DNA from 3 places in the Parabacteroides sp. 20_3 genome. Region 1 is predicted to be linked to each of the others. Evidence: riboswitches for the same ligand, from Rfam matches in the RefSeq annotation. Region 1 holds a riboswitch; each other region holds the start of a gene.
The links. Region 1 has a riboswitch for thiamine pyrophosphate ahead of thiD (bifunctional hydroxymethylpyrimidine kinase/phosphomethylpyrimidine kinase). Riboswitches for the same ligand answer to the same signal wherever they lie in the genome.
Positions count from the first base shown of each region.

Region 1 (8,238 bases):
GCGTATGTCAAGATGATGCCTTTCGGCAAGTTTACTCAATTTATGTCCCGCATACGCCCCTAAGATCAGGTCGATGCCCCAAAATGCCATAAACAAGAGAAAGCCAATAAAAATAAGAACTGCTATAAAAGATCTTTTATGGGATTGATTCATGCTCATCTATATTGTTACCCAGCGGACAAAAGTACTATAATTAAACGAATGGATTTCTTTTTCGATAAACAATCAAGGGCTTAATTTAGTTATATTAAAAAATTAAAGTTATATGGCGTATAAGATTGCGTTTTTTGGTGCTAAACCCTACGACATCGCTTCTTTCGATAAGATCAATGAGCGGTATGAGTTCGATATTCGTTACTATAAAGGACATTTGAATATCAATAATGTCGTCTTAACCCAAGGGGTAGACGCTGTATGTATTTTCGTGAACGACACGGCCGATGCCGATGTAATAAACGCTTTGGTTGCCAATGGTGTGAAACTGTTGGCGCTTCGTTGCGCCGGTTTTAATAATGTGGATTTGAATGCCGCCAGGGGGAAATTACCGGTCGTACGCGTACCGGCCTACTCACCCTATGCGGTCGCTGAATATACGTTGGCCTTGATGTTATCGTTAAACCGTAAGATACACCGGGCATACTGGCGTACGAGAGATGGCAACTTCTCCTTGAATGGCTTGATGGGATTTGATATGCATGGCAAGACCGCCGGTATTATCGGTACCGGAAAGATCGCCAAGATATTGATTCATATCTTAAAAGGATTGGGGATGCGTGTATTGGCAAACGACCTGTATCCGGATGAGAAATTCGCCAAGGAGGAAGGGATCACCTATGTCTCTTTAGACGAGTTATACAAAGAGTCCGATATCATTTCCTTGCATTGCCCGTTGACCGACCAGACCCGTTATCTGATCAACGACGATTCGATCGCCAAGATGAAAGACGGCGTAATGATTATCAATACGGGACGCGGGTTACTGATTCATACCAACGCCTTGATCGAGGGATTGAAGACCAAGAAAGTATCTGCCGCTGGATTGGATGTCTACGAGGAGGAGGGAGACTATTTCTACGAGGATAAATCGGATAAGATTATCGATGATGATGTCTTGGCCCGTCTGCTCTCGTTCAACAATGTGATCGTTACTTCCCATCAGGCGTTTTTCACGAAAGAGGCTCTGCATAATATCGCCGAGACTACCTTGCGGAACATCAAGGATTTCGAGGAAGGCCGTCCCTTAGTGAACGAAGTGACCAAGTAAATTCTAAAAAGGAACTATTATTTATCGCTGATTTATTATATTTTTGTGGCCATTGCTTGGTGGGAACCCAGCAATGGCTTTTTTAATTCAGAGGTATATATATGGAAATAGATAGTCAGACAGGTTTGGTGTTGGAAGGTGGCGGAATGCGTGCCATATTTACGGTGGGAGTATTGGATTATTTTATGGATCATGATATTTGGTTTCCTTATACGATCGGAGTATCGGCGGGCGCGAGTAACGGAATCTCGTATGCTTCCCGCCAGCGGGGACGCTCTCGTTTTAGCAATATCGACCTATTGAAGAAATATAATTACATAGGTCTTCGTCATTTCTTACGGGGAAGGGGATATATCGATCTGAATTTCTTGTTTTATGTCTATCCGGATTTGTATTATCCGTTGGATTACGATACCTATTTCAAGTCCAAGGATCGGTTCGTTATGGTCACGAGCAATTGCTTGACGGGTAAAGCGGAATATTTCGAGGAAAAGAAAGATAAGAAACGTTTGGTGGATATCTGTAAAGCATCTTGCACATTACCGATCCTCTGTCCAATTACGTATGTAGACGGGATACCGATGGTCGACGGAGGCGTATGCGACGCTATCCCTATCCGACGGGCTATCGCCGACGGCTTCTCCAAGAACGTCATCATCCTTACCCGTAACAAAGGCTATCGGAAAGAAGAGAAAGATTTTTACCTTCCCGGCTTTATTTATAACAAATACCCAGCGATCCGGGAACAGTTGCGACTACGATACCGGCGGTACAACGAGGTCTTGGATTACATAGACCAACTGGAGGCCGAAGGAAAAGCCTTCATCATCCGTCCGCAAAACCCAATTAAAGTCGGCCGTACCGGAAGCGACACAAAGAAACTGGAAGAACTATATGAGGAAGGCTACGAATGCGGAAAACAAATCACTCAATTGTAGAGACGGGGCATGCCCCGTCTCATCCCCTCAAAACAGTATTTTATTTACAACCTTGCAAATCCTTACTTAACCGCATAGCGCAGAAATTAGGACCGCACATCGTACAGTACTCTCCATCCGTAACAGCACTCTCCTTATAATACTGTAAAGCCCTTTCCGGGTCCAAGGACAAATTGAACTGGTCTTTCCAGCGGAAATCAAAACGGGCCTTGCTCAACGCATTATCACGTACTTGAGCGCCGGGATGCCCTTTCGCCAAGTCAGCGGCATGCGCCGCTATCTTATAAGCGACCACCCCATTACGCACGTCTTCCTTATTCGGCAATCCCAAATGTTCCTTCGGCGTAACATAGCAGATCATAGCCGTCCCATGCCAAGCGATTTGCGCGCCACCAATAGCCGACGTGATATGATCGTATCCAGGAGCGATATCGGTCGTCAACGGGCCCAACGTATAGAACGGCGCTCCATGGCAGGCATACTGTTGTTCCTTCATATTCTCATGAATCTTATTCATGGGAACATGGCCCGGGCCTTCGATAATCACTTGTACGAACTGCTCCCAAGCTATTTTCGTCAGTTCTCCCATCGTGTGAAGCTCGGCGAATTGTGCCGCATCGTTCGCGTCATAGATAGAACCCGGACGAAGCCCGTCTCCGATAGAGACCGCCACGTCATATGCCTTTAGTATCTCGCAGATTTCGGCGAAATGTGTGTACAGGAAGTTTTCCTCGTCATGAAGCTGCATCCATTTAGCCATGATAGATCCGCCTCTGGAGACAATCCCCGTCAGGCGAGTCGCCGTCAGCTCCACATGTTTACGCAACAAACCCGCGTGGATCGTGAAATAATCCACGCCCTGTTCCGCCTGCTCGATCAACGTATCCCGATAGATCTCCCAAGAAAGGTCCTCTACCTTACCATTCACCTTCTCCAAGGCTTGATAAATAGGAACCGTACCCATCGGAACCGGGCAGTTACGAATAATCCACTCGCGCGTCTCATGGATATTATCGCCGGTAGAGAGATCCATCAACGTGTCTCCGCCCCATTTACAACTCCATATCGCCTTCTCGATCTCCTCGTCGATACCGGAGGAAAGAGCGGAGTTACCGATATTGGTATTGATCTTTACCAAGAACTTCTTACCGATAATCATCGGCTCGGCTTCCGGGTGATTGATATTCGCCGGGATGATCGCGCGACCGGCGGCGATTTCCTTGCGGACGAACTCCGGCGTGATATACGACTTCAGTCCCAAAGCCTCGATTTGCTGGTTCTCACGAATCGCCACGTACTCCATTTCCGGAGTGATAATGCGCTTCTTCGCATAATACATCTGGGTGATATTCTTACCCTCTTTAGCCCGGAAAGGCAAGTATCGCTTGGGGAAACGCAGGGAATTCAGACTCGCGTCCGCCAATCGCTCACGGCCATAAGCGGAAGTCAATTCCGGCAATTGAACCACATCTTTACGCTTACCGTACCACTCCTCACGTATACGAGGAAGTCCTTTAACGATATCAATCGATATCTTGGGGTCGGAATACGGGCCGCTCGTATCGTAAACGATTACCGGATTGTTCTTCTTGAAGATTCGTTCTCCATGCTCATCCAAGGTTACCGTGTCCAACAATTTAATCTTACGCATACCAACCTTGATCTTATTGATCTCGCCCGGGACATAAATCTTTTCCGAGGACGGATAGGAAATACGCATATTCTTTTTAGTAGCCATATGTATTTAGTTTAGTACTTATTGATTTCCTCTATAAACCGGCGGGTTTCCTCCACGGGATCGGGGGCATTGATAATCGCGCCCGAAACAGCGATTCCGGTTATACCCGTCTCCATCAAAGGGCCTACGTCTTCCAACGTAATACCACCTATCGCGAAGATAGGAATATCAATGCCAGCCTCCTTACATTGAACGATAATTTTACGATAACCTTCCAAACCTAAGATGGGACTCAAATTCTTCTTGGTACCTGTAAAGCGATACGGCCCTAGTCCGATATACGAGGCGCCTCGTTCTACGGCCAGCCGGATATCCTCGAACGTGTTAGCCGTAGCCCCGATATAGAAGATGGCATTGGAGTCCAACTTGTCTTTCAGTACTTCCCAAGCGATATCCAAGGGAATGTCATTCTTACCTAGATGACAAGCCGTAGCGCCACATGTCACGGCGGCTTCCAGATCATCGTTTACGCAGAAATCCACGATTCGCTCACATTCGTCCGCGCAGATAGTGGCACATTTACGTACGGTATCCTCATAGATCCCGTCTTTCATACGCAATTGTATCCACGAACATCCTCCTTGGATTGCCATGCGTACCTCGTCGCATTCCGTATATTTAGGTGTACGATGCGTTATAAACATCAAGCGGTTACTCCCACCAAAAGGAGGGCGTAATCCGGTTGTTCTCCGACCGACTCTTCCATTCTCATCATATCCGAAATAATAATTTAAGGCCATACTTGTAATCGTTTGAATTGTTTTATGAGTTGATCCGCAACAAGAAGGGAGGGATCGTTTCCCCAAAGGGCCCCGAGAACGGCGACACCGCCGAAGGGGATATCTCTTAATTTCGTTATTGTTTGTGAGCAGATTCCTCCCAAGGCGATCACCTTATCATCGATGATGCCCTTTGCGTTTCGCAATCCATCTAAGGGGAATCCGCTACCATATCCTTCTTTGGATATACTCTGAAAGATCGGGCTAAGGAATACATAGTCGCATACCGGTTTATACTTGATAATCTCTTCCAGACTATGGCAAGAACGACTTATACTGCCTTTATATAAAGGTGGAGCTTCCGGGTTCCTCTTGTTCAAATGGACTCCTCCTAAAGCCCTTTCTTCTGCCAAGGTAAACCAATCATGAAGAACGATCCTGTCGTAATAAGCCGGAGAGATGTTATCCAATAAGCCCTCCAATTCATCACGTTTACAATCCGGTTTACGTAGATGTAAACGAGACATTCCTTCCGCGAATAGAAGTTCGATCAAAGAAGCTTCATCCGCGAAAAAATAAGGTGTAGTAATTACGACCAGCTTATTCATGATTCCATCGGATTTTATGAAGGGCAGAGGGTGAGAAGAAGTGGTTTACAGGTCCGTGCCCTTTTCCCATGCATACATTTGCCCCGTGAACGAGCGCGTTATTCATATATTCCTTGGCTAATCGTACGGCTTCCACCAATGAATGGCCGAGTGCCATATAAGCGGCGATGGCGGACGATAGCGTACAGCCCGTTCCATGGGTATTGAAAGTCTCCACTGTTGGCGAGGCCAGACAAATCGGATTATTCTCATTGATAAATAACCGATCCACCGTTTCTACTCCGGGAATATGCCCCCCTTTGATCAATATAGCCTTACATCCTTTTTCCTGCAATTTCCGGGCGGCAAGTAAGATATCCGCCTCGTTATTGATTTTTATACCGGAAAGATATTCCGTCTCGGGAATATTCGGAGTAAGCAGTGTCGCTTTAGGGAACAACTCATCAATGATGGTTCGGATGGCGTCATCCTCCAATAATTTACTTCCGCTCGTGGATATCATCACTGGATCTAAAATGATAGAAGTCTGTTGGAAGGAAGATAAAGTTTCAGATACGACCTTTACGGCATCCTTGTTATGTAGCATCCCTATTTTTACGGCATCTACGATGAAGTCCTCAAGAATAGCTTCGATTTGTCCTCTCAAAATCTCGGGAGAGATCGCTTGGATCCCTCGCACTCCCTGTGTGTTTTGAGCGGTTATAGCCGTTATCGCCGAGGCTCCAAAAACACCCAGCGAGGAAAAAGTCTTAATATCCGCTTGTATTCCGGCACCACCGCCACTATCAGAGCCCGCGATCGTTAAAGCTACCGGATAACGGTACGTTTCATTTTTATCCATCTAACATTCGTTTTTCTTACGGCGGCATTACCCGCATCAAGTAGTAAGGGTATGATCTCAGCCCATATAGTATGGCACCCCTTCGACGACGCAAACTTAGTGAAAAAAATCGATATTAAGATATTTCCGGCTTTTAAACGATAATTTTAACGCAAGGTTATACTTCCATAAATCGTAGACGGGAGCCTTCTGGTTTTAGAAGGCTTCCGTCATATTCATATAAACCGCCATCCCTTTTTGGTTCGGGTCTTTGCCTACGTCTAGGCGGAAGTTCTTGCCGGGTTGCATTTGGATACGTAAGCCTACGCCGTAGTTGAACTTCCATTTATTCCAGTCTACGATAGGAGCGTTTCCGATCGTACCCGTGCCGACCCAGCCAACAAAACCACACTTCGCCCAGAAATTACCGCTCTTATATTTCTCCACGCTGCCGAACATATGACGATACTCCAGAATCCCATACGCCATGGTCTTGTCACGGTACTTGCCCCAATAGTATCCGCGAAGATCGAAAGGAGAGCCAAACGAAGGAAGCTCCGTAAAAGGAACGTTTCCCACACCGATTTGTGTCTTGGCGATCCATGCCAAGGTGCTACGAGGACGAAATACTTGCTGGAACTGGCGGTATTCTAACTCGAACATCTCATAATTATATGCACCGCCTAAATACTTTCCATACACTTTAGCGATCGCGCTTAGTAACATACCGGAACTTGGGGTCGCCACGTCATTTCGTGTATCGTATTGAATCAAGCCGCCGACACCGATATTGACATAATCTCGTTTGAACTTATTGAAATAAGGATCTTCGGCCATCACCGGGTTGATATCATCTGATTTGCTGAAATTAATATCAAAAAGAGGACCCGTATATAAATGAGGCCTAACTTCCCATACGAAACGGGGATATAGTTGGAAAGAACTCTTATGGAATTTCGTTGTCGAATCGCTTTTCTCGATTTGCTCGATCGTCTCATAGCCTTTCCCGAAATAATGCGAAGGTTCGTTCCGATAACCGTAACTGATATAAATACGGAAGCGATTCTCGTTGAAGAATAAGGTACCGGCACCGGCAAAAACGAACGTCCCGTTTAAGGTGATGTTAAATCCCGCAGGGATAAACGATCGTTGGGATATCGTATCATTCTTGTTTAAGCGAAAGCTAGCCAAAACCGCGCCACCTACGCCAAAGGAGGCTTCCGGCGTGTAAGACGGTCCGCCAAGGATAGACCACCAGATCCTTTTGTTGGCCCGTATGGAGTCTTTATGTAATTGTTTATGATAACGTTGTATTTGCTTTTCGGTCATAGGCTTACCATCCAGCATCAGCACTTCTTTCGGAATCGTGTCATTGGAAATGCCTTGCGCCTTTACGGAAAAGGCGAATAGAAGGCAGGCCATATAAATTAAAAGATATCTAAACATTATTTTAATCAATATTTAGAGGGCAAAAGTACGAAATCCTCCTAATATGTATTCTTAAAGAATCCCTAATAAAAAAGAATAAACAGCTAAAAAGAAATGCTATTACAGTCTGGGGGTTGTAGATACGTAGCGTGCGTGCTGCGTCTCTACAGCTAAGATTGGTACAAGACCTTGCCCTCTTCGGATATTAACAGCAAGGTTAGTTCGCCGTCGGGAAGGATAGGAGCGCAATACGATTTACATTTTTGTAAAAGTAATGGGAAAAAACGATTTTGATCTTTTTCCGTAAGAAGCTCCCATAATTCACGGGCCAACGTAATCCGATTGATTGCATCTACGGTCGCCTCCTCGCATTTCGCTTCTTTCGCTACATCTTGAAGGAAGCCTTTGTTCATGACGACTTTTTTGCTGTGTGTATCCAGGAAACCTTCCGCAAGTTTCACCGCCTTGCCGATCATGATACCTAAGATAACCTGCTTGAAACCTAAATCGGCAGCGATCTTTAGCGTCTCTCCGATAAAGTTCCCGTAATGGACGAATGATTGTGGAGGCAAAGAAGCGTATAAGCTCCGAAGGTAGCGTTCACTCTTCGCCCCGGAATTAATAACCAACGTCTCGCAACCTATCGCTTTGGCGACACTGGCTTCTTTCCGTATCGAGGCGATAAAAGCGTCCGATGAGAAAGGACGCACGATTCCGGATGTC
Region 1 covers NZ_CAXSNO010000001.1:32,085-40,322, forward strand. The annotation lists gene ACESPU_RS00130 (transglycosylase domain-containing protein) at 1-153, opposite strand, end outside; gene ACESPU_RS00135 (2-hydroxyacid dehydrogenase) at 266-1,264, shown strand; gene ACESPU_RS00140 (patatin family protein) at 1,366-2,202, shown strand; gene thiC (phosphomethylpyrimidine synthase ThiC) at 2,243-3,940, opposite strand; gene ACESPU_RS00150 (thiamine phosphate synthase) at 3,952-4,680, opposite strand; gene ACESPU_RS00155 (thiamine phosphate synthase) at 4,671-5,267, opposite strand; gene thiD (bifunctional hydroxymethylpyrimidine kinase/phosphomethylpyrimidine kinase) at 5,260-6,108, opposite strand; TPP riboswitch at 6,103-6,200, opposite strand; gene ACESPU_RS00165 (BamA/TamA family outer membrane protein) at 6,304-7,533, opposite strand; gene cbiD (cobalt-precorrin-5B (C(1))-methyltransferase CbiD) at 7,686-8,238, opposite strand, start outside.

Region 2 (8,238 bases), on a different contig from region 1:
CCAAGGTAAGCATCTTCTGCGTACGAAGACCTAACTCACGCTGCAATTGCTCACGACGGTTAGCGATCTCACGCGCCTCTTGCTCAGTCTCCAATACATTAAATGTATCACCGGCCTGAGGAGCACCGTTCAAACCGAGGATCAATACCGGCTCGGAAGGACCAGCCTTCTCCACCCGTTGATTACGCTCGTTGAACATCGCTTTGATACGTCCTTGATGAGTTCCCGCCAAAACGATATCTCCCATCTTCAACGTACCGTTCTCCACCAATATGGTAGATACATAGCCACGTCCCTTGTCCAAAGAAGACTCGATGATAGAACCAACCGCACGTTTTTTCGGATTCGCTTTCAAATCCAACAGGTCGGCCTCCAACAGTACCTTCTCCAACAACTCCTCGACACCGATACCTTTCTTAGCGGAGATCTCTTGACTCTGGTACTTACCCCCCCAGTCTTCCACCAAGTAATTCATATTCGCCAACTCCTCCTTGATCTTCTCAGGATTAGCATGTGGCTTATCGATTTTATTAATAGCGAAAACAATAGGAACACCGGCAGCCGAAGCGTGATTAATCGCCTCAATCGTCTGAGGCATCACGTTATCATCAGCGGCCACGATAATAATCGCGATATCCGTCACCTTCGCGCCACGGGCACGCATAGCGGTAAACGCCTCATGACCCGGAGTATCCAAGAACGTGATACGGCGGCCATTCTGCAACTTCACGTTGTAGGCTCCGATATGCTGCGTGATACCACCAGCCTCACCAGCGATTACGTTCGCGCTACGGATATTATCCAATAAAGAAGTCTTACCATGGTCAACGTGTCCCATCACCGTTACGATAGGCGGACGGGCTACCCAATCCTCCTCGTTATCATCTTCCTCATCAGCGTTGATCGCCTCGACAACATCCGCGCTTACATATTCAGTCTTATAACCGAACTCCTCAGCCACGATATTGATCGTCTCCGCATCCAGGCGCTGATTGATCGAAACCATAAGGCCGATGCTCATGCAAGTACCGATAACCTCCGTTACAGATACGTCCATCATGTTCGCCAAGTCGTTGGCCGTAACGAACTCGGTCAGCTTCAATACCTTGCTTTCCAGTTCTTCCTGTTCCATCAACTCGTGCTCACGTTTCACAGCGGCGTCACGTTTATCACGACGGTATTTAGCCCCCTTATTATTCTTATTATTCTTGTTGGTCAAGCGAGCCAAAGTCTCCTTGATCTGCTTTTGAACATCCTCTTCGCTAACTTCCGCTTTCACCGGCTTCTTCAAGCGAGGCTTACGGTCGTTATTCGGACGATCGTCACGATTCGGGCGCAGATAATTCGTACCCGGCGTATTATTCACGTCTACTCGATCTTTCTTGATACGTTTACGCTTCTTCTTAGCGTCACCTTCCTCACCCGGTTTAGCAGGAGCGTTCGGTTTAATCAAAGTAGGCGAATTCGGACTCTTATGAGGAGCGCCCGGACCGTTGCTATTATTACCCGGCCGATTGTTATTAAACTTTTGCTTCTCATCACGCTCTTTCCGCTTCTCCTCCTTCGTTTTCTTCTTCGGACGAGTCGATTGGTTAAGCGCATCCAAGTCAATCTTACCGGTTACCTTGATCTTTGATTCCAATTTAACCGAGTTCAAACGGAAAAGATTATCGTCTTTTTCCTCGGTCTTCTCTACTTCCTGTTCCGGTTTCACACTTTCCACCTTAGGTTCCGCAACAACCGGTTGCTTCTCTACGGTTTTTTCTTTTTCCACTTCCACTACTATAACTTTTTCTTCTTTTTTCTCCGTGGGAGCCTGCGCAGGCTGCGCGGGTTTAACAGGAGCTTGAGCAGCGGGAGCGGCAGGCGCTTCCTTCACTTTCGGCTCTTCCTTTACCTTAGGCTCTTCTTTCACCTTCGGCTCCTCTTTAGCCTTCGGCTCTTCCTGCTGTTTTTTATGTTGTCCACCATCCAAATCGATATGACCCTTCATTACGATCTTAGGCCTGAATTCTTCCGGTATCACTGTCTTTATTTCCGCAGTCTTCTCTTCTTTCACAGAAGGAGCCTCTTTCTGCGCACGATCCGCCGCAAAATTACGATCTTTCTCAGGCAGATCCTTTCCAAACTCTTTTACGAGCAAAGCATACTGTTCATCACTGATCCTCGTGTTGGGATTATCCTCAACCGAGAACCCATTCCGGTGCAGGAACTCAACCACCGTGTTGATTCCCACGTTCAATTTTCTCTGTACTTGAATTAATTTTATAGGCATATCTAACTTTGTCGTAATACTTATTCGTTACCTTCATCTTCAAATTCCGCGGATAAGATAGCTAAAAGATCGTCCACGGTCTGCTCTTCCAGATCGGCACGTTCAATAATCTCATTGCGGTTCATAGCAAGGACGCTCTTCGCCGTATAGCATCCTATATTCTTCAGTGCGTCGATCACCCAGCTGTCGATCTCGTCGGAGAACTCATCCAAGTAGATATCCTCCTCGTCCGCTCCTTCGATATCACGGAATACGTCAATCGTATACTCAGTCAACATACAAGCCAACTTAATATTCAGACCGCCCTTACCGATCGCTAAAGAGACCTCCTCAGGACGTAGATAAACCTCAGCTTTCTTTTCTTCCTCATTTACACGGATAGAAGAGATCTTAGCCGGGCTTAAAGCACGCTGGATAAACAAAGAGAGATTTGAGGTGTAATTAATCACATCAATGTTCTCGTTTCTCAACTCGCGAACGATTCCGTGAATACGAGAGCCTTTCATACCTACGCAAGCACCCACCGGGTCAATACGGTCATCGTATGACTCGACAGCCACTTTGGCACGCTCTCCCGGGATACGGGCGATCGCCTTGATCGTAATCAAGCCGTCATTAATCTCCGGAACCTCCAACTCAAACAACCGCTGCAAGAAGACCTTATCCGTACGGGAAAGAAGGATCTTCGGGTTGTTATTATAGTTATCCACACGTTGAACGATCGCACGTACGGTCTCTCCCTTACGATAGAAATCGGTCGGGATTTGCTCGGATTTCGGCAGTAGCAACTCATTACCATCGTCATCCAGCAACAGGATTTCTTTCTTCCACACCTGATAAACCTCAGCGGCGATGATGTGGCCGATTTTATCCTTATACTTAGCGTACAAGCTGTCTTTCTGCAATTCAAGTATCTTTGAAGCCAAAGTCTGGCGCAAGTTTAAGATCGCACGACGTCCGAAGTCCGCGAAATGCACCTCGTCGGTCACTTCCTCGCCCACCTCACAGTCGGCGTCGATTTTACGGGCCTCCGTCAACGTAAGCTGCAAGTTCTCATCCTCCAATTCATCATCAGCCACAACCGTACGGTTTCTCCAGATCTCGAAATCACCTTTCTCAGGATTGATAATCACGTCATAGTTCTCATCCGTGCCAAACATCTTGGCGATCACGTTACGGAACGAATCTTCCAAAACGCTAATCATCGTATCTTTATCGATATTCTTCAACTCCTTGAACTCCGCAAGGGTGTCAATCATACTGATTGTTTCCTCTTTCTTGGCCATAATCTTACTTGAATCTTATTAAGTATTTTGTATATTTTATTTCATCAAATGTATACGACTCATCCTCTATCACGGTTACCTTCCGCTTAGCGCCCTCCGGTTTCACCTTCTTCTCGACAGAGACAACCACACCGTTCTCGTCGGCAGATTTCAACACACCTGTCAGCTTCGAGCCGTTTTTCAACAGCATCTCCACCTCGTTTCCGATGTTCTTGACGTATTGGCGAAGTACCTTAAAAGGAGAAGTAATGCCGGCGGAGCCAACCTCCAGCTCATAGTCCTCGACGTCACGATCCAGATGCTCCTCCAAATACCGGCTCAACTCAGCGCAATCATCAATGCTTACCGCTTCATCGTTATCAATTTCAACGACTATCAGGTTCCCCGGTTTAATCACTACGTCTACTAAATAATTGCTTGAAGAGGCTAGTTTTTCCTCTACTAATTGGCTTACCACTTTCTTTTCTATCATACACATATCTGTTAAGAACAAAAGAAGGGGACTACCCGCCCCCTCCTCAACTTCACTTAATCGCCCGCAAATATACAAAAAATCAATGAGTTCTCAAAATATCCTCATCTTTTTGCAGAAAAAATTAATACGACACAAACCGGATTACGATCGATAGTAATCAGAATTAATATCTATAGAAATCCGATTTACTATTGATAGTAATATTTATTAACATTTTTATGCCTATCTTTGCTGCCGAATACGAAGGGGTGCTCGCGGAATCCTTCACGAAAGGAGCGGGCTGAGATCATACCCATAGAACCTGTACAGGTAATGCTGTCGTAGGGATTCATGCTTCTCCGATCCTTTCTATTCATCTATTTAGTTTTAAAGCAAAAAGATGAAAAGATGAAAAATGTATTGGTTATCTTGGCCGGCTCCTTGCTGGCTACAACCGCCAAGGCACAAATGCCTAGTCCGGTCGACTCCTTGAAAATCTCAAAAGACGTATCTTTAGATGAAGTGGTTATTACCGCTACCAAAGTCGGGAAAGAGACCCCGGTAGCTTATAGCGACATCTCCAAACAAGAACTAAGCAGCCGGAACAACGGGCAAGGTATCCCATTCCTTATCTCCCAATCCCCGTCTGTTATCATGACCTCGGATGCCGGAACGGGTATCGGTTACTCCGGTTTTCGTATCCGGGGTACAGATGCGAACCGTATCAATATCACGATCAATGGCGTACCGGTTAATGACTCCGAGTCTCATACCGTATTCTGGGCTAATATGGCCGATATAGCTTCCTCGGTAGAATCGATCCAGATCCAACGAGGCGCCGGAACCTCTACGAACGGAGCTGCGGCTTTTGGCGCTACGGTCGCCATGCAGACCGAGAAACCGTCCTTAAAGCCTTACGGCGAATATTCCGTATCAGCAGGTTCTTTCGGTACGCTGAAACATACGGTAAAAGGCGGCACTGGATTACTTTACGATCATTTCGCTTTCGACGCCCGCTACTCCAATATCCGTAGCGACGGCTTTATCGATCGTGCCTCCGCCCGTATGAGTTCTTACTATGCCTCCGCCGCTTTCTATGCCGATAATACATTGATTAAATTCCAAGCCTTCGGGAACAGCGAGAAGACCTATCAAGCATGGAACGGTGTTCCGTCTTATTTACTTGACACAGATCGTAGCTATAATCCATGCGGAGAATATGAGGAAGATGGAGTGAAGAAGTTTTATAACAATCAGACGGATAATTATTGGCAACACAACTACCATTTAATGGCCAGCCAGCGTATCGGAGATTTCTGGAATATGAACCTGACCCTTCATTACACCGACGGAAATGGATATTACGAGGATTATAAATCGAAAGCCAAATTCAGCAGTTATAAACTACCGGAATATATCGATCCGGAGGGTAATACCGTAAAAAAGACGGACCTTGTGCGCCGTAAATGGCTCGACAATTATTTCTATGGGGCCGTTTATAGCGCGAACTATCAACGTGACAATACCCGCCTTACGCTGGGAACCGCCGTCAACAACTATGTAGGCGATCATTTTGGCCGGGTAATGTGGACCAAAAGCGCAAACGTCTTGCCACAACCGGATTACGAATATTATCGCAATACCGGTAAGAAATTAGACTACAACGCATACGCTAAATTGACTCAACGTCTTTCCCCTCTTTTCACCGGCTATCTGGACTTACAATACCGTGGGATCCATTACACCATTAAGGGAAACGATGACAAAGCCGGGGAAGGACTGGACATTCGTAAGAACTGGAACTTCTTCAACCCGAAAGCCGGAATAAACTTCCATAACAATGGCCATAACGCCTTCGTCTCTTTCTCCGTCGCTAACCGGGAACCGAACCGTGACAATTTCACGGAGGCAGGCCCCGAGGAACGTCCTACCCACGAGACCTTATATGATTACGAGGCCGGTTATAGTTTTGGTAACGACCGTTTCCGGTTTGGAGCCAATCTCTATTTCATGGATTACAACAACCAATTGATCCTGACCGGCAAGATCAGCGAGATCGGCGAGGCCCTCACTTCCAATATAAAGGATAGTTACCGAATGGGTATCGAGCTTACCGGAGGTGTACAAATCACCTCTTGGCTAAATTGGAGCGCGAACGTAACCCTCAGCCAAAATAAAATCAAGCATTTCGTGGAATACGTGGATAATTGGGATACCGGAGGACAAGAGATCAATGATCTAGGCACAACGAATATAGCTTTCTCACCCAATCTAATAGCGAACAGCATGTTCGATTTCGTTTACAAAGGGTTTATCGCAAGTTTCAACTCACAAATAGTAGGCCGCCAATACATAGACAATTCAAGCAGCAAGGATCGTTCCATCGATCCCTACTTTATCAATAGCCTACGTATCGGTTACGCCTTCCAGCCTAAGTTCATGAAAGAAATAACCCTAGACGTGACTATCAACAACCTCTTCAACGAGAAGTACGAGACCAACGCATGGGTATACTCGTATATCGAAAACGGCACACGTAAAAAGGATGACGGTTATTTCACCCAAGCCGGCACGAACGCCATGGCCAGGATCACCTTCAAATTCTAACTTAATTTTCAATTATCAATTATCAATTACTAAAATGGTTTGGCTAGAATACTTCGGAGTAATAACCGGTCTGCTCTATCTCTTTCTAGAGATTAAACAACATAAGGGCATGTGGGTGGTGGGATTCCTCACCTCCCTCGTGTATGTCTTTGTCTTCCTGTCCGCTAAGATTTATGCGGACATGGGATTGCAAACCTATTACGTAGGAATCAGCATATACGGTTTCTATCAATGGACCCGGAAGAAACATGAGATACACACGGAAAACGACAGTCTTCCCTCCGACCGTATCCTATACACCCATCTGAGCCTTCCGCTTTTCGTGGGGATTATCGGAACATTGGCCGTTGTATTCGCCATCTTATGGTATCTCCTTCATCAATTCACGGACTCTCCCATCCCCGTAGGCGATGCGTTCACCACGTCGGTAGGCATTGTCGCTACTTGGATGCTGGCAAGGCGAATTATCGAGCATTGGATTTTTTGGGTAATCGTAAACCTCGTTTCCGTATATCTTTATTACCTTCGGGGCTTGTATCCGACGATGCTACTCTATTTTTGCTATGCGACACTAGCCATTGTGGGCTATTACAATTGGCGGAAGAAAGGGGAAGAGTTTTAATTTATAATTTATGAATTATGGGAGATAATACGGAAGTGAAGGAAAGAGGATGTGTGATCGTAGCGAATGGGAGATTTCCTTCCGCTGAGTTACCCTTGAGATTATTAAAGGAAGCGAAAACGATTATCGCTTGTGATGGAGCCGTAAAGACACTTTATGAAAAGGGTATTCATCCGGACGCTATCGTAGGAGACTTGGACAGTATACCCGCCGACCTGCGCAAACGCTACGCAGACCGAATCCACCATGTAGAGGACCAAGAGATCAACGACCTCTCCAAATCCATCCGCTTCGCCCATGCCCAAGGCTATCGAGAAGTTCTCATATTAGGAGCTACCGGATTGCGTGAGGATCATACATTGGGAAATATATCCCTTCTTATGGAGTATGCCCCCTTATTCAAGCGGGTGGAGATGTTATCCGACTATGGTCTTTTCACACCTATCTTAGAAACAACGACTTTCGCTTCTTATCCGGGGCAACAAATCTCCATTTTCGTTCTTTATCCCGAAGGGGAGATTAGTACAGAAGGACTCCGCTGGCCCATTTGCCAACGAAAGCTCACCTCATGGTGGCAAGGAACTCTCAACGAGGCTTTAGGAAATCAATTTACCGTCACCCTCTCCCCAGATTGCCGGGTGATCATTTACAGGGAAGCTCCCCATACAAAAAAATAGTCCTGAAAAGTATCACTACTTTTCAGGACCGTTACACCCCTCAACTTTACATGCTTAAATAAGAAGCGTTCGCTTCCTTATCAAGCAGATAATTTTTTTAACTCATTCTCTTTCCATTCGGAAAAACCTTCTACCCTATCCCTTATCTGGAACTGTAGCTTATCGTCGGCAACCAACTTCAGCACAGCCGTAGGAGAAAGGGGCAAATACATATCATTCACGGCGAAAAAAGCTTTCAGTAAAACCACGTCATAGTCATCGTGGATTACTTCTTTCTTTAATACAACCGAAACCTCCATCTGAGTCAGATAGTAGGC
Region 2 covers NZ_CAXSNO010000012.1:103,299-111,536, forward strand. The annotation lists gene infB (translation initiation factor IF-2) at 1-2,275, opposite strand, end outside; gene nusA (transcription termination factor NusA) at 2,296-3,561, opposite strand; gene rimP (ribosome assembly cofactor RimP) at 3,566-4,033, opposite strand; TPP riboswitch at 4,271-4,381, shown strand; gene ACESPU_RS20435 (TonB-dependent receptor) at 4,424-6,622, shown strand; gene pnuC (nicotinamide riboside transporter PnuC) at 6,657-7,244, shown strand; gene ACESPU_RS20445 (thiamine diphosphokinase) at 7,262-7,921, shown strand; gene ACESPU_RS20450 (hypothetical protein) at 8,002-8,238, opposite strand, start outside.
Region 2: linked by a shared signal. The riboswitch ahead of ACESPU_RS20435 (TonB-dependent receptor) and the one ahead of thiD (bifunctional hydroxymethylpyrimidine kinase/phosphomethylpyrimidine kinase) in region 1 are both predicted to bind thiamine pyrophosphate.

Region 3 (8,238 bases), on a different contig from region 1:
CTCTACCTCATCATCAATCTCGGCGATTATATTTGAGAACCCGACGATAGCGTTCAGCGGCGTGCGTATCTCATGACTCATATTCGCCAAGAATGCGGACTTCAATTTATCAGCTTCCTTTACCTTGATTAGCTCGATCTCCTTTTCCCGTTGCTGGGTTATGTTGGAGGTATAGCTTACGATCCTGTTAGGCGTTCCGTCATCGTTGAATTTATAGGAGCGTACATTGGAGTTGAACCAGAATGTTTTGCCATTGAGGATACGCCTGTAGGCCGCTACGAAGTTATTGATCTTCCCTTGCAGGAGAGGTTTGAACTGTTTATTATATACCCGGTCAAAATCATCCGGATGGATTGAGGATTTATAGTCTTCTTGATTCTTGAAGTTGTAATCATGAATCGCTTTTAGCCCCTCATTATTATTAATGTCTTCATTGAGGCCAAAATCTACGGTCAATTTATCATTCTCTACATCGTATTCCCAAAGAATGGAATCCCCGGTATCTACCGATACTTTTAGCCGGGCTAGGCTATTTTCGATTTGTTCCCGCTTGATGTGATTCTCGGTATCGTCGAATACAATATAAATATAGCCGAATATATTATCAAGAGAGTCTTTTAATGTGACTCCTTTTACCAACAGATGCTTTGTTTTAGAATCATGATGACTATCGTAATAGCCGTTTTGAGAAGCAACCTTGAAATCATAATTAAGAGGAAAGAATATATCTTTTCCGTTTTTGAGGCTTTGGTTTACATATTTCGGGATATTAGGATTCTCGAACATATTCAGTCCCACGGCCTGCTCACGGGTAACACCAAAAATATCGAGATCCGCTTGGTTGATATCTACCAACACTCCATTCTCATCATAAAGTTCGGCGCCCCAAGGCATCTTGTCGAAAATGATCTTAAACTTCGTCTCGCTTTTCATGACTTGCATAGCCGTATGTTCTACTAATCCTTGAACTTCCCCTCTTTCAATGGCTATGGAAAGGATATCAGCCAACATATGTAAGTTCTCTATATCTAAGGCACTCCAGTTCCGTTTCTTTTTTACAGAATCAAAGCCGATAAATCCGGATGGTTTGCCTTGCTTGAAAATAGGGATGACTAATAAGGATGAAACCTCTTGCAAAATCAGAAGATGCTGCTCACTCTTCGCCTCTTCCGGCATTTTAGAGACATCATGAATAACGATATCCATGCCCTTTTTGATACTGTCGTACCACCAAGGAATCTCGTCTTGCGGGAGTTGACGCAGTAAATCCTCTCGCATAGAGATAATGCCATCACAAGTAACTTCATTCGTAAAATCAACAGTATGAGTTTGTTCGTCAAATGTTCCGATATACACCCGATCCACATCGAAAAATTGTAAGATGCGGAATAGCGCTTGGTCAATAACCGAGTTTTTTTTGGCTCCAAGAAGAAGTGACAATACATCCGACATCGTTTTTCGCAAATCAATCATATTGGCCAAAATCAAGTCGGTCTTTTCATCTTCTACATCGGTCTTCTTGTCTATAGCCTCATTAAGAAATGTTGTATTGGAATGAATGTTATTCATGATAAATTGAGTGTACTAAATTTATTCGAAAACAAATGTAAGTATAAACTTTGATTATTTTTTGTTTTAGTGTTTATTATATTATTATCGTGGCTTTAAAAATAATTTTGTACGTTTGTAGATGGTTGAATTAAACTTGAAATCTATGGATAATAAAATCATATTGACGATAGGCCGCCAGTTCGGAAGCGGTGGCCGCGAGATCGGACAACGTTTGGCGAAGGAGTTGGGTATCGGTTACTATGATAAGGAACTGATTACCGTGGCGGCCCGTGAGAGTGGATTATGCGAGGATGTTTTCGAGAAGGCAGACGAACGTGCCTCCAGTGGTTTATCGTACGCTTTTACGATGGGGTATTCTTCTTTTATGGGAGGGATGTTTACGCCTTATAATGATATTTTGTCTAATGACGGTCTTTTTAAGATACAGAGTGACGCTATCCGTAAATTGGCGGAGACTGAGTCGTGTGTTTTGGTAGGGCGTTGCGCTGATTATATCCTCCGGGATAATCCGGCTTGTTTGAGCTTCTTTATCCATAGTTCAGTGGAGAGCCGGGTCCAAAAGACCGTGGAAAGGCATGGTGTGACGGTGGAAGAGGCGAAGAACATGATGGAGAAGACTGATAAATCCCGTGCGGCTTACTATAATTATTATACGAATAAGACATGGGGAATGGCCTCTTCTTATAATTTCTCGATCGATGTATCCGTATTAGGGATCGACGAGACCGTGGAATTTATGAAAAGCTTTATCGAGCGCAGATTGAATAAGCGTCCGTCTCATTTCGGATAAATCGTATTCTTGAGAAACCATTATTGAATAGAGATTAACCTATTAAAACTAAGAAAGTATGCGAAAACCTTTTATTACTGTTCGGCTGACCCATGGTATGTTGGGCGCCTTGTTAGTTTCCACCTGTGCTTGTTCGGGCACGAAGTGGACGGAGGTGGAGAAAGATTCTATCCGTATCGTTACCCAGCAAGAAGGAGCTGTATTAGGATATTCCGCCAATTCGGGGGTGAGACTTCTTACTGTTGACGGATATGCCTTCAAAGATCTGAATCGGAACGGGCGGCTTGATCCGTATGAGGATTGGCGTCTTACGCCCGAGGAACGTGCCGTTGATTTGGCCGGACAGTATCTACAGAGGAAATCGCCGGATTGATGCTTTATAGCGCCCATCAATCTATCCCCGGTGCCTCGAAAGGGTTTGGAACTTCTACCTACAATGGCAAATCTTTTGATGAGAGTGGAGCCCAGCCATCCGATCTTTCCGATGCGCAGCGTAAATTCCTCACCGAGGATAATGTTCGTCATGTATTGGTTACGAGAGTGCAAAGCCCGAAAGTGGCGGCTCGCTGGAATAATAATGCGCAAGCTTTAGTGGAGGGCATCGGTCACGGTATCTTACGGTCGTTGATAATCCCGATGAGGCGGATTTCGCCATCGTCTTTATGACGAGCCCGAACAGTGGTACGGGGTATGATAAATCCGATCGTGAGAAAGGTGGAAACGGTTATATGCCTATCAGTTTACAGTATAATGATTATACCGCTACCTATGCCCGTAACCCAAGTTTGGCGGGGGGAGATCCGTTTGAGAATTTCACGAACCGTTCTTATAAAGGTAAGTCCGTGAAAACAGCTAATAAGCAGGATATGCTCTCTGTTTTGGAGACAAAGGCTAAAATGGAAGGTAAGCCTGTAATCGTATCTTTGGAGATGGATAAGCCTACGATTATGTCCGAGTTCGAGGGTTCGGCGGATGCCATTCTGGTGAACTTCGGTGTACAAAACCAAGCGGTCTTGGATATCATCAGTGGAAAAGCCGAGCCTTCCGCTTTGTTGCCTTTGCAGATGCCGGCAGATATGCGTATCGTGGAGGAGCAATTCGAGGATGTTCCCCGGGATATGAAATGCTATACGGATAGCGAGGGCCATCTGTATGATTTCGCTTTTTGTATGAATTGGAAAGGCGTTATCGATTATGAGCGAGTGACTAAATATAAATAGAGTAAATTACATTTTTGTGTTTTTGTGGCTACGGTATCTATATATAATGCCTAAATTTGCATGGTAATATTATTAAGTGCAGACCATGAAAATTATGACATTGCAGGGAACGGACAAATTGTTATATGAACTTGTCGCACCTTTGGTCATGAATCCAGCCATTTTGCGACAAAATAACAATTACCCTTTTAAAACATCTCGTAGCCACGTTTGGTATATAGCCTTTCATGAAACAGCTGTTGTTGGTTTTATGCCTGTAAAAAAAGGACATCTCTATTACTCTATAGACAATTATTTCGTGAGTGGTGATGATCCTTCGGTATTGAGTGAACTTCTTGAAGAAGTCATAAAGGATTTTTCATCTCAAGCTTCACTTATGGCTGTTGTGCATAAACGTCATGTAAAAGTGTTCTCACAAAAAAAGTTCCAGACATGTGTTGAGTGGAAAAATTATGATAAAATGCATTATTTACCGGAGGTAGAGTCATGATGCGAAGAATGGATGTGTACGAGGCGACAGAGAAAAGATTGAAGATCATTTTTGATTATTTCGATTACGTATACGTCTCTTTTTCCGGCGGAAAGGATAGTGGTGTACTGTTGAATTTGTGTGTAGATTATATTCGTAGATACGCTCCGGGACGAAAATTAGGTGTATTTCATATGGATTATGAGGTTCAATACAGCCAGACGACCGAATATGTGGAAAAGGTTTATGCCGCTAATTCCGATATCCTTGATATTTATCATTGTTGTGTTCCTTTTAAAGTCCAGACATGTACATCTATGTTTCAACAATATTGGAGACCTTGGAGCGAGGAGTACCGGGATATCTGGGTTCGAGAGATGCCCCATTCATGTCTCCGGGCGAAAGACTTTGACTTTTTCAAGGAGGACATGTGGGATTATGATTTTCAGAATATGTTCCCTTTTTGGTTGTATCAACGGAAAATGGGCCGGCGTATATGTTGCCTTGTTGGTATCCGTACCCAAGAGAGTTTTAATAGGTGGCGGGCCATACATAGTGATAAGAATTACAGAAAACTAGCTAATTATAAATGGACTCGCAGAATGAATTATTCTATATATAACGCATATCCTATTTATGATTGGAAAACTCAGGATATCTGGATAGCGAACGGAAAGTTCGGTTGGACATATAATCATTTGTATGATTTGTATTATCAAGCAGGGGTGCCTTTGTCCCGGCAACGTGTGGCGAGCCCATTCATATCCCAAGCGATATCCACACTGTTCATTTACAAAGTTGTCGATCCCGACATGTGGGGGAGGATGGTTGGACGTGTAAACGGTGTTGGCTTTGCCGGTATATATGGGAATACCTCCGCTATGGGATGGAGGGCTATCAAGTGCCCAGCCGGGTTCTCTTGGGAGAAATATATGTATTTTCTCCTAAATACTTTACCCGAAGAAACTCGTGAGAACTATTTGAATAAGTTAAGAGTCAGCCGTAAATTCTGGAGAGAAAAAGGAGGATGCCTCAGTGAGGAGACTATCGCTAAGTTACGGGCGGCTAATATTCCTATCATTGTGGAAGAATGTACCGCTTACCATACGGATAAGAAACCGGTACGGATGGAGTATATCGATGATATCAATATACCTGAGTTTAAAGAAATCCCTACTTACAAACGTATGTGTGTTTGTATTTTGAAAAACGATCATACATGTAAGTATATGGGTTTTTCCCAGACAAAACGAGAAAGGGATATGAGAAAAGAAGTAATGGACAAATATAATTTTTATAAGCATGGGAAACTTTGTTAGTCCGGCATATGGTGTTAGGGCTGTCCCTATAGAAAAAATTGTAGCCAACAGCTATAACCCTAATATCATGGCACCACCGGAAATGCGATTATTGGAACTTTCCATTTGGGAGGATGGCTATACGATGCCTTGCGTCTGTTATTATCTTGAAGAGGATGATTTATATGAGATAGTAGATGGTTATCATCGTTATCTGGTTATGAAGCAATCTCAAAGGATTTATGATCGTGAGAAAGGAATGTTGCCTGTAACGGTGATTGAGAAAGATATTTCAAACCGAATGGCTTCAACCATTCGCCATAACAGGGCTCGAGGGATGCACAACTTGGAACTTATGACGGAGATTGTTACGGAGTTGGTCAAATCTGGGATGTCTGATAAGTGGATCATGCGTAATATTGGAATGGATAAAAATGAGTTACTTCGGTTCAAGCAGATTTCGGGATTAGCTGAATTATTCCGGGATAAAGAATTCGGTTGGTCTGATGACTGGTCGGAAGAAGACTAAACTTTTTACATTTTGTTTGGCTGAGCGTTTTTTGCCTTTTATGGCTCTGTTGAGTACATATATACTAATTTTTTGTACATTTGCCCCCGACTTTTCACATAGGGGTGCCCGAGTCATACGGGCTGAGATTATACCCATCGAACCTGATCCGGGTAATGCCGGCGAAGGGAAAATAAGGTAGAACTAGGAAATAAAGGGGGCGTTACCTCTATGTGCTCCCTGATGTTTAAACTTTAATTAGTTATTAAGATGGAACAGATTGTTTCAAGTGGAATCATTGACTCTTACTTCGAGAAGTTGAAGAGCAACTTGTCTGTGGATGTAGCGATCGTGGGAGGGGGACCTTCCGGTATCGTGGCCGCTTATTTCTTGGCGAAAGCCGGTAAGAAGGTGGCGTTGTTTGATCGTAAGCTGGCTCCCGGTGGAGGTATGTGGGGCGGCGCTATGATGTTCAACGATATCGTGGTGCAGGAAGAGGCTATGCCGATTATCAAGGAATTGGGCGTAAGTTATAAGGAGGGTGCTAACGGCACGTATATCATGGATTCGGTACATACCACTTCCGCTTTGATTTATCAGGCGACGAAGGCGGGCGCTACGATCTTTAACTGCTATTCGGTAGAGGACGTGGTGTTTCATAACGATGCCGTAGCCGGTGTGGTAGTGAACTGGGCTCCGGTAATCCGTGAGGGGATGCACGTGGATCCGTTGACGATCATGGCAAAGGCTGTCTTGGAAGGTACGGGGCATGATTGCGAGATCGCCCGTGTGGTAGCCCGTAAGAATGATATCCAATTGAATACACCGACCGGAGGCGTGATCGGCGAGCGTTCCTTGAATGTGGAGCTGGGTGAGCAGACGACGGTGGAGAACACGAAGGAGATCTACCCGGGATTATTCGTTTCCGGTATGGCCGCTAACGGCGTAAGCGGTAGCTTCCGTATGGGACCGATCTTTGGCGGCATGCTGATGAGCGGCAAGAAGGCGGCTGAGTTGATCTGCGAAAAGCTTGGGAATTGAAAATTGAGAATTGAGAATTGAGAATTATTGATTGTTGTATCTTTAATTTTCAATTCTCAATTCCCAACGGTTTTTCCTTGTCTCAAGAATAAGAATCCCGTTATGATCAACGCCGTGGATAATCCCGTATAGAATACAGAAATGAAAGAATTCGGCAGTAAATGGAGCGCACGGATCGTGATCCCGAAAGCGATCATGAAGATCATGATAATCCAACCTTTCACGTCGAAGAAAGAGAACGGGCAATGTTTCCCGTTTTTCCGGGAGATCCGTTCGGAATGTTTATAGAAAAGCCGTTTAAAGACCAAATTGAAGAAAAGTAAGAAAACGATGGTCGCTTCCCCGATCTTGAATAACCAATAATGGGTATCGTTTAACCATGTGACGATACCGATGCGTAAGATATTGATACCGGCGAAAATCCATACGCAACCGGCGGTATATAATAATACCTTTTTATTTACTCCAAACTTCATCTATCTTTTTATTTACCGCAAACTTACAACATTCATGTAAAAAACGGAAAAATATCCTTATCTTTGTGCCATGCGTGAGAAAATGAAACAGAGGGTTGTACAATACGTGGTGCTGATGGCCGGCATCTTGGCATTGCTTTCTGTGGTTATCCCTCACCATCATCACCGGGACGGGATGCCTTGTTATCAATCCTTGACCGCGGAGCAAGCGCATGGCGATAAAAGCACTGATACGCATGATTGCGGTTGCGACGGGCATAACTTGGCCTATTTCAGTACGCATATTTCTCATTTTATGGATGGAGATGTGGATATACATCTGATGCCGTTACTCGTCTTATTTGATTACATTTATCCACCTGAACCGGCGTTTTGCGGACAGCTCCTTGATCACGAGAACGCCCCCTACATTGAGTCGCTGCACGACACTTGGATAGTGAGTGCCTCGGGACTTCGTGCCCCTCCTATGTCTTGATACCTCGTTTGTGAGAGCGGGTGAGGACAGACTTGCCCCTATCTATTTATTATTAACGATATCAAGATTTTTTACACAATGAAGAAAATATATTTGGTAGGTGCGATGTGCGCTTACCTGTTTGCCGGTTGTGCGGGAAATGCGTCGCAAGCCGGACACGATGAGCATAATCATGAATTAGAGGCTCACGACCATGATCATGAGGGACATGAACACGAAGGCCATGACCATGAGCATGAGGCCGGTGGTACCCATCCCGGCGAGATTGTCTTTAAGAAGGCTTTAGCCGAGGCCGTTGGTTTGCAGACCGTAACGGTTAATCCCGCTCCTTTCACGGATGTGATTAAGACGAGCGGACGAGTAATGGCGGCGCAAGGGGAGGAGTCCGT
Region 3 covers NZ_CAXSNO010000002.1:505,373-513,610, reverse strand. The annotation lists gene ACESPU_RS05965 (ATP-binding protein) at 1-1,569, opposite strand, end outside; gene ACESPU_RS05960 (AAA family ATPase) at 1,715-2,362, shown strand; gene ACESPU_RS05955 (hypothetical protein) at 2,421-2,735, shown strand; gene ACESPU_RS05950 (hypothetical protein) at 2,735-3,028, shown strand; gene ACESPU_RS05945 (glycoside hydrolase family 3 C-terminal domain-containing protein) at 3,025-3,582, shown strand; gene ACESPU_RS05940 (hypothetical protein) at 3,668-4,072, shown strand; gene ACESPU_RS05935 (DUF3440 domain-containing protein) at 4,069-5,370, shown strand; gene ACESPU_RS05930 (ParB/RepB/Spo0J family partition protein) at 5,354-5,878, shown strand; TPP riboswitch at 5,969-6,065, shown strand; gene ACESPU_RS05925 (sulfide-dependent adenosine diphosphate thiazole synthase) at 6,128-6,898, shown strand; gene ACESPU_RS05920 (hypothetical protein) at 6,955-7,374, opposite strand; gene ACESPU_RS05915 (DUF6769 family protein) at 7,445-7,849, shown strand; gene ACESPU_RS05910 (efflux RND transporter periplasmic adaptor subunit) at 7,928-8,238, shown strand, end outside.
Region 3: linked by a shared signal. The riboswitch ahead of ACESPU_RS05925 (sulfide-dependent adenosine diphosphate thiazole synthase) and the one ahead of thiD (bifunctional hydroxymethylpyrimidine kinase/phosphomethylpyrimidine kinase) in region 1 are both predicted to bind thiamine pyrophosphate.